One region of the Pinisolibacter sp. DMC100 genome, then DNA from elsewhere that is predicted to be linked to it. Evidence: predicted binding sites of a transcription regulator. Region 1 holds the regulator's gene; each other region holds the start of a gene.
What was found. The regulator PhoB, encoded in region 1, activates phosphate uptake and scavenging genes when phosphate is short. The targets are predictions, from matches to a motif close to TGTCATNNANCTGTCAT.

Region 1 (3,272 bases):
GTTTACGACTTGTTAAACACGACATCTCGTGCGACGGATCGTCCGATCCCATACCTCTCGTCTTGCGTCGACGCCTCGGAAACGAGGCGGCCCCGGAGGGATTCCTCCGGACGAGAAGGGATTCGGAAGGTTCGATCGCCGGCCACGACTGCGAGGGTAGCGATGATCTCCTGGACCGACGAGCGGGTCGAGCTTCTCAAGAAGCTCTGGGGCGACGGACTGAGCGCCAGCCAGATTGCCGGCGAACTCGGCGGCGTCACCCGCAACGCGGTGATCGGCAAGGTCCATCGGCTCGGCCTGTCGGGCCGGGCCAAGGCGCCTCAGCCCTCCGCCAGCCGCCCGAAGAAGCCGGTCACCCGTCCCGCGACCTCGACCGGGCGCTCGGAAGGCGGCCCGGTCAGCGTCGGCGCCACCGCGCTCAAGGCCGAGACCCGGCCGGAGGAACGCCGTCACGCCCAGCCGGCGCCGCAGCTGGTGTCGCTCTCCGACGAGCCGCTGATCCCCAACGCCTCGGTGCTGCAGATCAACGAGCAGACCTGCAAGTGGCCGATGGGCGATCCGTCGGCGTCCGACTTCCACTTCTGCGCCCGTCGCTCCGACGTCGGCATCCCCTATTGCGCCTATCACGCGCGGCTGGCCTATCAGCCGGTCGCCGACCGCCGCCGCGACCGCCGTCGCGCCTGAGGCGAGAGGCCCGAGAAACGCAGAGAGCCCGGCGAGCGATCGTCGGGCTCTCTGCATTTCGGGATGTCGGAACGGCGCGGCGATCGCGCGCCGGTCGCGACGGCCTCAGGCCATCGCGCCGAAGCGTTCGTCGAAGGAATAGCCGGAGCCGCGCACGGTGCGGATCGGGTCGCGTTCGCGCGGGCGGTTGACCGCCTTGCGCAGGCGGCCGACGTGGACGTCGACGGTGCGTTCGTCGACATAGACGTCCATGCCCCAGACGCCGTCGAGCAGCTGCTCGCGGGTGAAGACGCGGCCGGGCGACTGCATCAGGAACTCGAGCAGGCGGAATTCGGTCGGTCCGAGATGGATCTCGCGGCCGGCGCGGCGGCAGCGCTTGGTCTCGCGATCGAGCTCGAGGTCGCCGGAACGCAGCAGGGTGGAGACCAGCTCCGGCCGGGTCCGACGCAGCATGGCGCGGACGCGGGCCATCAGCTCGGCGGTGGAGAAGGGCTTCACCACGTAGTCGTCGGCGCCGGTGGAGAGGCCGCGGATGCGCTCGCTCTCCTCGCCGCGTGCCGTCAACATGATGATCGGCAGGCGTTCGGTCTCGGAGCGGGCGCGCAGGCGGCGGCACAGTTCGATGCCGGAGAGCCCCGGCAACATCCAGTCGAGGATGAGGAGATCGGGAACGCTCTCCCTCAGGCGCGTATCGGCCTCGTCGCCTCGGGCGACGACTTCGACGTCGTATCCCTCGCTCTCGAGATTGTAGCGCAGGAGGAGACCGAGGGCCTCCTCGTCCTCGACGATCAACACGCGGGCCATGTCGTCCCTCGTTCCTCGGGCCGGCTCAGACGCCGGCCTCGAACTTCATCTGCTCGGCGTCGTTGCCCTTCGGACGCTCGCCGATCACCTGCTCGCCGGTCACCAGATAGTGGACCTGTTCGGCGACGTTGGTGGCATGATCGCCGATGCGCTCGATGTTCTTGGCACAGAACAGCAGGTGGGTGCAGAAGGTGATGTTGCGCGGGTCTTCCATCATGTAGGTGAGGAGCTCGCGGAACAGCGACGTATAGAGCGCATCGATCTGCTCGTCGCGATCGCGCACGACGATCGCGGCTTCGGAGTCCTGCGCGGCATAGGCGTCGAGCACGGCCTTGAGCTGCTCGAGCGCGATCTCGGCGAGGTGTTCGACGCCGATCAGCACGCTCTTCAGACGGACACCGCCGTTCATGGCGATGACGCGCTTGGCGATCGACTTGGCGAGGTCGCCGACCCGCTCGAGGTCGCCGGCGAGACGCATGGCGACGAAGATGTGACGCAGATCGAGCGCCATCGGCTGGCGCTTGGCGATGATGACGATCGCCTGCTCCTCGACGATGTGCTGGAGGCGGTCGAGCCGGGCGTCGGTGGCGACCACCTTCTGCGCCAGCGTCGTGTCGCCGCGAACGAGCGCGGTGACGGCGTCGGTCACGAGACCTTCGGCGAGCCCGCCCATCTCCGCGATGCGGCCGGCGAGTTCCTTCAGTTCCTGATCGTAGGCGACGACGGTATGGTTGGTCATCGAGCGAACCTCGTTCCACTGGCGCGAACCGTCCGGCGGAACCGGCCCGGGTCGCCCCGTTTCTATGACGCGGAGACGTCAGTTTGATGACGCTCCAAATTGTTGATTTCTTAGCGCTTCACGACTTCCAGCGGTCGAGCGCGACGGTGAAGGCGGAGCCCTCGCCGCGCCGACTCCAGATGTCGAGCCGCCCGCCGTGGCGGGTGACGATGTGCTTGACGATGGCGAGGCCGAGGCCGGTGCCGCGGCGCGAACCGGCGCCGTCGGAATGGCCGCGGTAGAAGCGCTCGGTCAGGCGCGGCAGGTGGACCGGGTCGATACCGTCGCCGTGGTCGCGCACGGTCGCCAGCACCAGATCGCCCTCGGTCCGCACCGTCACCTCGACCGAGCCGCCGGCGCCGCCGTACTTGACGGCGTTCTCGACCAGATTGGTGAAGACCTGGACCAGTTCCTCGCGATCGCCGCGCACCGCGCGGGCGGTGTCGCAGCCCTCGAGCGCCAGGGTGACGCCCTCGGTGCCGGCGGCCGGGCGGGCGAGGTCGAGGACGCGGGCGAGCACCTCGCAGAGGTCGACCTCGGCCTCGGGGCGCAGATGCGCCTTCATCTCGATGCGCGACAGCGACAGGAGGTCGTCGATCAGCCGCTTCATCCGCCCCGCCTGTTCGGCCATGACGCCGAGGAAGCGCGCGCGGGCGGCGCCGTCCTCGCGCGCCGGACCCTGCAGCGTCTCGATGAAGCCGGAGAGGGCGGCGAGCGGCGTGCGCAGTTCGTGGCTGGCGTTGGCGACGAAGTCGGCGCGCATGCGCTCCATCCGGCGCGTCTCGGTCAGGTCCTCGATGCGGATCATGAGGAAGGGCGCGATGCCGGGCACGATCAGCGGCGCCACGTGGGCGCGCGACCAGCGTTCGGTCGGCACCTTGTCGTGCCATTCGACGATCTCGGCCGCCAGCCGGTCGCGGGCGGTGTCGACGGCGTCGTAGAGCTGGGTGACGCGCACGCCGAAGGACAGCGGGAAGCCCTCCGACAGGGCGGGGAAGCGCAGCGC
Region 2 (3,272 bases), on a different contig from region 1:
CCTGCTGGCGTGGTGAGGCGGGCGGCCGTGGCGCATCAGCGGATGCGCTCGGCCTCTGCGACATGGACGGGCCGGCCGGCGACGAAGGTCGCCACCACCCGCGGCTTGCCGTCCGGCCCTTCGGGGTCGATCGCCACCACGTCGGCGCGCAGCCCGGCGTCGAGCCGTCCGCGATCGGAAAGCCCCATCGCCGCCGCCGGATTGGTCGAGACCAGCGCCCAGGCCCGCTCGAACGTCGCCGCCCCTTCCTTCGCCAGCCGGAACGGCGCCAGCGCCAGCGCCGGATAGTAGTAGTCGGAGGCGAGGATCGAGCAGAGCCCCTGGCGCACCATCTCGGCCGCCGAGGGGCAGCCGGTGTGGCTGCCGCCGCGCACCACGTTGGGCGCGCCGAAGACCGTCGCCTCGCCCGCCGTCACCGCCTCGGTGGCGGTCGAGACGTCGAGCGGGAACTCGGCGACCGCCACGCCCAGCTCGCGGAACCAGCGCCGCGTCTCGGGGTCGCGATCGTCGTGCGACAGCATGGCGATGCCGGCCGCCCGCGCCGCCGCCGCCAGCCGCTCGATCGACGGGGCGACCTCGTCGCGACGGCCGTCGACGACCTCGACGAGATGCATGAAGTCTGCACGTTCCAACCCCGAACGCTCGATCATCTTGCCGATCTTCTCCGGCTTGGCCCGGTCCCTGAGCGTCGACGCCATGTGGTCGTTGAAGGCGAGGCAGCCGATCCGCCCGGCGGCGATCCATTCGAGGATCTCCGCCTCGCCGTCGAGATTGAAGGTCTCGTGGCGCAGGTGATAGCGCGTGTCCGCCGCGAGCCGACCGGCGAGCCGCTCGATCGCCGAGAGGAGCTCGCGGGCGTTCTCGGCGCCGCGGAGGCCCGGCTCCCACGAGCGGGTGACGCCGTGGAACGCCGTGGTGATGCCGTTGGCGACGAGCTGGCGGTCGCTGTCCATCAGCGCCGTGACGAGGTCGAAGGAGACGCCCGGCCGCGGCATCACCTGCCGCTCGAAGGCATCGCCGTGGACGTCGACGATGCCCGGCAGCACGAGGAGCCCGCGCGCGTCGAAGACCCGGGCGCCCGGCGCCTCGCCCGCGACGATCCGACCGTCGACGAAGGCGAGATCGCCCGCCGCGAGCCGACCGCCGGCGAGCACCCGGCCGCCCTGCAGACGCCAGCCGGCGCGATGTGCACTGTCGTTCATGGCGGTCTCCCGATCCTCGGCGAAGCCTGTCCCACGGCCCCCGCGTCGCGCGCCGTCTCTCCCGCACCGGCTAGTCCCCGACGATGACGTTTGGACGACGGCTCCGGCAAGGCCTCTCCGTCGCATCGTCACGGACTCTTCATCGGGGCGTCGCGGAAGCGTTGCGAACGTCATCTAGAGCGATCTCCCGAAGCCGCGCGATCGCCTTTCGGGCACCGCGTGGCGATCGGCTTTGCCACGGGAGACGGACATGCTGGCGATCGAGGGACTGACGCGACGCTTCGGCGAATTCGTCGCGGTCGACGGCGTCGATCTGGAGATCCCGGCGGGGCAGATGGTCGGCGTCATCGGTCGCTCCGGCGCCGGCAAGTCGACGCTGCTGCGCATGATCGACCGCCTGGTCGAACCCTCCTCCGGACGCATCGTCTGGGAGGGCCGCGAGGTCACCGCGCTGAAGGGTGCCTCGCTGCGCCACTGGCGGCGCGACTGCGCCATGGTCTTCCAGCAGTTCGCCCTCGTCGACCGTCTCGACGTGCTGACCAACGTGATGATGGGCCGCCTCGACCACATGGCCGAGTGGCGCTCGTTCCTGAAGCTGTGGACCGCCGAGGACAAGGCGATCGCCCTCTCCGCGCTCGAACTCTTCGACATCGCGGGTCTCGCCGCCAATCGCGCCGGCGCGCTCTCCGGCGGCCAGCAGCAGCGCGTGGCGATCGCCCGGGCGCTGGTGCAGGAACCGCGCGTCATCCTCGCCGACGAGCCGATCGCCTCGCTCGACCCGCGCAACACCAAGGTGGTGATGGACGCGCTCCTCAGGGTGAACCGCGACTTCGGCATCACCGTGCTGACCAATCTCCATTCGATCGATCTGGCCAGGCGCTACTGCGACCGCCTGATCGGCATGAAGGCGGGCCGCGTCGTCTTCGACGGCACGCCCCGCGAGCTGACCGACGAGGTGGTGCGCGATCTCTACGGCCTCGAGGCCGTCGAAGTGGTCGACATCCCGAACGCGAACGACCCGACGCCGGACGACATCCGCGCCGCCTGGGACGCCGCCCACGCGCTCGACCCGGTCTGACGCCCTTTCCCATCCCCATCCCGCGGCGGTGAAAGACAGGACCGTCGCGATCCAGAGGAGACCTCCCATGATCGACCGTCGCAGCGTCCTCGGCCTCGCCGTCGCCGCCGTCGCCTTCTCCGCCACCGGCGCCCGGGCCGAGGACTGGAAGGCGAAGTATCCCGAGATCGTCTTCGGCAAGATCCCGGACGAGAACGCCTCGGGCACCGTCGACCGCTATCAGCCCTTCATGGACTACCTGTCGAAGGCCATCGGCACCAAGGTGACGCTGCGCGTCGCCCAGGACTACGCCGCGGTGATCGAGGGTCAGCGCGCCGGCCAGATCCACATCGGCTACTACGGCCCCGCCTCCTACGCCCGCGCCACCATGGTCGGCGCCAAGATCGAGCCGGTCGCCATCGAGGTGAACTCGGACGGCACCAAGGGCTACTACTCCGTCTTCTACGTGAAGAAGGACAGCCCCTATCAGAAGATCGAGGACCTGAAGGGCAAGAACCTCGGCCTCGTCGACCCGAACTCGACCTCGGGCAACAACGTGCCGCGCTTCTCGCTGTCCAAGATGGGCATCGACCCCGAAACGTACTTCTCGAAGGTGGTCTACACCGGCAGCCACGAGAACGCCGTCATCGCGCTCGGCCAGGGCACCGTCGACGTCGCCGCCAACTGGTGGAACGACGAGAACGAGTCGATGCTGAAGCGCATGGAGCGCAAGGGTCTGGCGAAGTACGACGACTACCGGATCATCTTCAAGTCCGAGCAGATCGTGAACTCGCCGATCGCCATTCTCTCCGACCTGCCCGACGACCTGAAGAAGGCGCTCTCCGCCGCCATCCTCTCCTTCCCCGAGAAGGAGCCGGAAGCCTTCAAGAAGATGACCGACGGCAAGCAGCTGCCCTGGGTCGCCGTCACCCACGACGCCTACAAGCCGATCGTCGAGCTCAACAAGTTCGTCGACGACCTGCGCAAGAAGAAGGGTTCGTGATCGAACCGCC
Region 3 (3,272 bases), on a different contig from region 1:
GGCGTGAAGGGTCGGCAGATCCAGCTGACCAGGGCCACCAGCAGCAGGGCCAGGAGGAAGCCGAACAGCGGCGACAGCACGATCGCCGCGGTGGTCTTGAGGAAGCCCGACATGACGACGGCGGCGATGCCGGCCTTGGCGGTGCCGGCGCCGATCAGGCCGCCGACGAGGGCGTGCGACGACGACGACGGGATGCCGAGGAGCCAGGTGACGACGTTCCAGACGATCGCCCCGGTCAGCGCGCCGAAGACGACGCGCGGGTCGATCACCGAGGCCTCGACGATGCCCTTGCCCAGCGTCTGGGCGACGTGCAGGCCGAAGAACATGAAGGCGATGAAGTTGAAGAACGCCGCCCAGGCGACGGCATACTGCGGCGACAGCACGCGGGTCGAGACGATCGTGGCGATCGAGTTCGCCGCGTCGTGCAGGCCGTTCAGGAAGTCGAAGGCGAGCGCGACCGCGATCAGGCCGACGAGGAGGGGCAGGGCCAGCGTGGCGTCCATGGGACTCTCTTCGGGGACGGCAGGTCGATCAGACGTGCTCGATGACGATGCCGGAGATCTCGTTGGCCACGTCCTCGAACCGGTCGGCGACGCGCTCGAGGTGGCTGTAGATCTCGGCACCGATCGTATAGGCCATCGGGTCGGAATTGCGATGGGCGACGAAGAGTTCCTTCAGGCCGCGATCGTGCAGCTTGTCGGCGCGGCCTTCGAGCTCGGTGATCTTGACCGCGTAGGCGTTGAGTTCGGCGACGTTGGCACCGATCTTCCGCAGCAGCGGGATCGCCTGGACGGTCAGCTCGGCCGCCTCGACGGCGATCGCCGCCATCTCGCGCATCGGCTCGGTGAACGCCGTCACCTCGAAGAGAAGGATCGCCTTGGAGGTCTGGTGCATCTGGTCGATGGCGTCGTCCATCGACTCGATCAGATCCTTGATGTCGACCCGGTCGAAGGGCGTGATGAAGGAACGGCGCACCGCCAGCAGGACCTCGGCCGTGATGTCGTCGGCGGCGTTCTCGTGGCGCTTCACCTCCGCCGCGGCGGCGGCGATGTCGGGCGCGCCGGCGAGCAGGGCGTGCAGCGCCTTGGCGCCGTCGAGCAGGACACGGGCATGGGCCTCGAAGTGATCGAAGAACCCGTCTTCCTTGGGCATGATCGCCCGGAACCAGGACAGCATGGATTTGATCCGCGGTCGTTTCGTCGCGCGGAATTAATGACATTTCCGTGACGAAGGCGAGTCCGAAGTGCTGCCGATCCCCCGAGAAACGCGCCGAAGCGCGCCATGCGCGTCGTGAAGGGCACGCGCCCGCCCTGCGACGCTTGACCGCGGCGGAGCTTCGTGGTCGATCGCGGTCGCCCGCGACGGCGGGCGAAGGAGCGCGCGGATGACGGGTCCGAAGAGCATCAACGGTCTGGCCGGCTGGGCGATCCTGGCGGCGGCCTCGCTCGTCGTGGCGCTCGGCTTCGAGGAGGCGCGGCTGCCGGCCTCCTTCCTGATCGGACCGCTGATCGCCGCCATCGGCGTGCGCCTCGCCGGAATCGAGCTCGCCGTGCCGCGGCGGGTCTTCCTCGCCTCCCAGGCGGTGGTCGGCGCCATGCTCGGCACCGCGCTGACGCCGTCGATCGTCGCGACCTTCCGCCACGAATGGCCGATCCTGCTCGGCTCGGTCGGGGTGATCGTGGCGACGGCGACCCTTCTCGGCTGGGCGCTGTCGCGCTTCGGCATCGTGCCGGGGACGACCGGCGTCTGGGGCTCCTCGCCGGGTGCGGCCTCGGCCATGGTGGTGCAGGCCGCCCACTACGGCGCCGACGTCCAGCTCGTCGCCTTCATGCAATATGTCCGCGTGCTCTTCGTCGCCTCGACGGCGTCCGTGGCGGCGCGGCTGTTCATCGGCGTCGAGGCGATGCCCGCCCCGCCGGTGTTGTTTCCGCCGATCCATCCCGGCCCCTTCGCCCTGACGATCGCGCTGATCGTGGTCATGGGCGTGCTCGGCGTGCTGTCGCGGGTGCCTTCGGGGGCGATGATCGGACCGCTGGTCGTCGGCGCGGCGCTGCACGGCTCGGACACGTTCGCGATGGAACTGCCGACCTGGCTGCTGGTCGCCGCCTATACCGGCCTCGGCTGGACGATCGGCCTCGGCTTCACTCGCGCCTCGGTCGTCCATGCGGCGCGCGCGCTGCCGTGGATCGCCGCGTCGATCGTCGTGCTGATGGCGGTCTCGGCGGTGGTGGCGCTGGAGCTGCACGAGCGGCTCGGCATCGATCCCCTGACCGCGTGGCTCGCCACCTCGCCGGGCGGCATGGACACGATCGCCGTCATCGCCGCCTCGACGCCGGTCGACGTCTCCTTCGTGCTGGCGCTGCAGGCGGTGCGGTTCTTCGTCCTGGTGGCGATCGGGCCGGCCCTGTCGCGCATGGTCGCACGTACGCTCGAGCGGGGCTGAGGCGCGGCCTCGACCTTTCGTCCGTCGCGAACGGCTGATAGGGTCCGCCTTCCTTTTTCTCGGAGACGACGATGAGCGGACGCGTGCGCGACGAGGCGGCGATTTCGGCAGCGGTGACGGCCTTGCAGGCCCGGTTCGGCGAGCGGGTTTCGACCTCGGCGTCGATGCGCGAGCAACACGGTCACACGCTGACCTGGATCCCCAACCAGCCGCCGGACGCGGTGGTCTTCGCCCGTTCCGAGGCCGAGGTGGTCGAGATCGTGAAGATCTGTGCCGCCCATCGCTGCCCGATCGTGCCCTTCGGCGCCGGCACCTCGCTCGAGGGCCATCTCAACGCGGCCTACGGCGGCGTCTCGGTCGACGTCTCGGCGATGGACCGCATCGTCGCGGTCCACCCGGAAGATCTCGACGTGGTGGTCGAGCCCGGCATCCGCCGCAAGGCGCTGAACGAACAGCTGCGCGACACCGGCCTGTTCTTCCCGATCGACCCCGGCGCCGACGCGACGCTCGGCGGCATGGCGGCGACGCGGGCGTCCGGCACCAACGCGGTGCGCTACGGCACGATGAAGGACACGGTGATCGCCATGCGCGTCGTCACCGCTTCCGGCGAGGTGGTCGTCACCTCGCGCCGTGCCAAGAAGTCGGCGACGGGCTACGACCTCACCCGCCTCTTCGTCGGCTCGGAAGGCACGCTCGGCATCATCACCGAGCTGACGCTGCGCCTCTCCGGCATCCCGGAGGCGATCTCGGGCGGCATCTGCCCGTTCCCGAACGTCGCGGCGGCGGCGGACGCGGTGATCGCGACGATCCAGTCGGGCATCCCGGTCGC

Region 2: phnC (phosphonate ABC transporter ATP-binding protein) is a predicted target of PhoB. The motif match lies at 1,286-1,302, and genes of this name have one in related genera.
Region 3: ACT541_RS14440 (DUF47 domain-containing protein) is a predicted target of PhoB. The motif match lies at 1,213-1,229, and genes of this name have one in related genera.

Annotation. Positions count from the first base shown of each region.
Region 1 is NZ_JBQUZT010000001.1:1,123,271-1,126,542, reverse strand. Features, by position in the region: gene ACT541_RS05160 (GcrA family cell cycle regulator) at 166-684, shown strand; gene phoB (phosphate regulon transcriptional regulator PhoB) at 790-1,488, opposite strand; gene phoU (phosphate signaling complex protein PhoU) at 1,514-2,227, opposite strand; gene ACT541_RS05145 (ATP-binding protein) at 2,346-3,272, opposite strand, start outside.
Region 2 is NZ_JBQUZT010000002.1:307,085-310,356, reverse strand. Features, by position in the region: gene ACT541_RS10345 (NrsF family protein) at 1-16, shown strand, start outside; gene ACT541_RS10340 (alpha-D-ribose 1-methylphosphonate 5-triphosphate diphosphatase) at 36-1,202, opposite strand; gene phnC (phosphonate ABC transporter ATP-binding protein) at 1,453-2,280, shown strand; gene phnD (phosphonate ABC transporter substrate-binding protein) at 2,348-3,262, shown strand.
Region 3 is NZ_JBQUZT010000003.1:277,736-281,007, forward strand. Features, by position in the region: gene ACT541_RS14435 (inorganic phosphate transporter) at 1-503, opposite strand, end outside; gene ACT541_RS14440 (DUF47 domain-containing protein) at 532-1,176, opposite strand; gene ACT541_RS14445 (AbrB family transcriptional regulator) at 1,385-2,443, shown strand; gene ACT541_RS14450 (FAD-binding oxidoreductase) at 2,515-3,272, shown strand, end outside.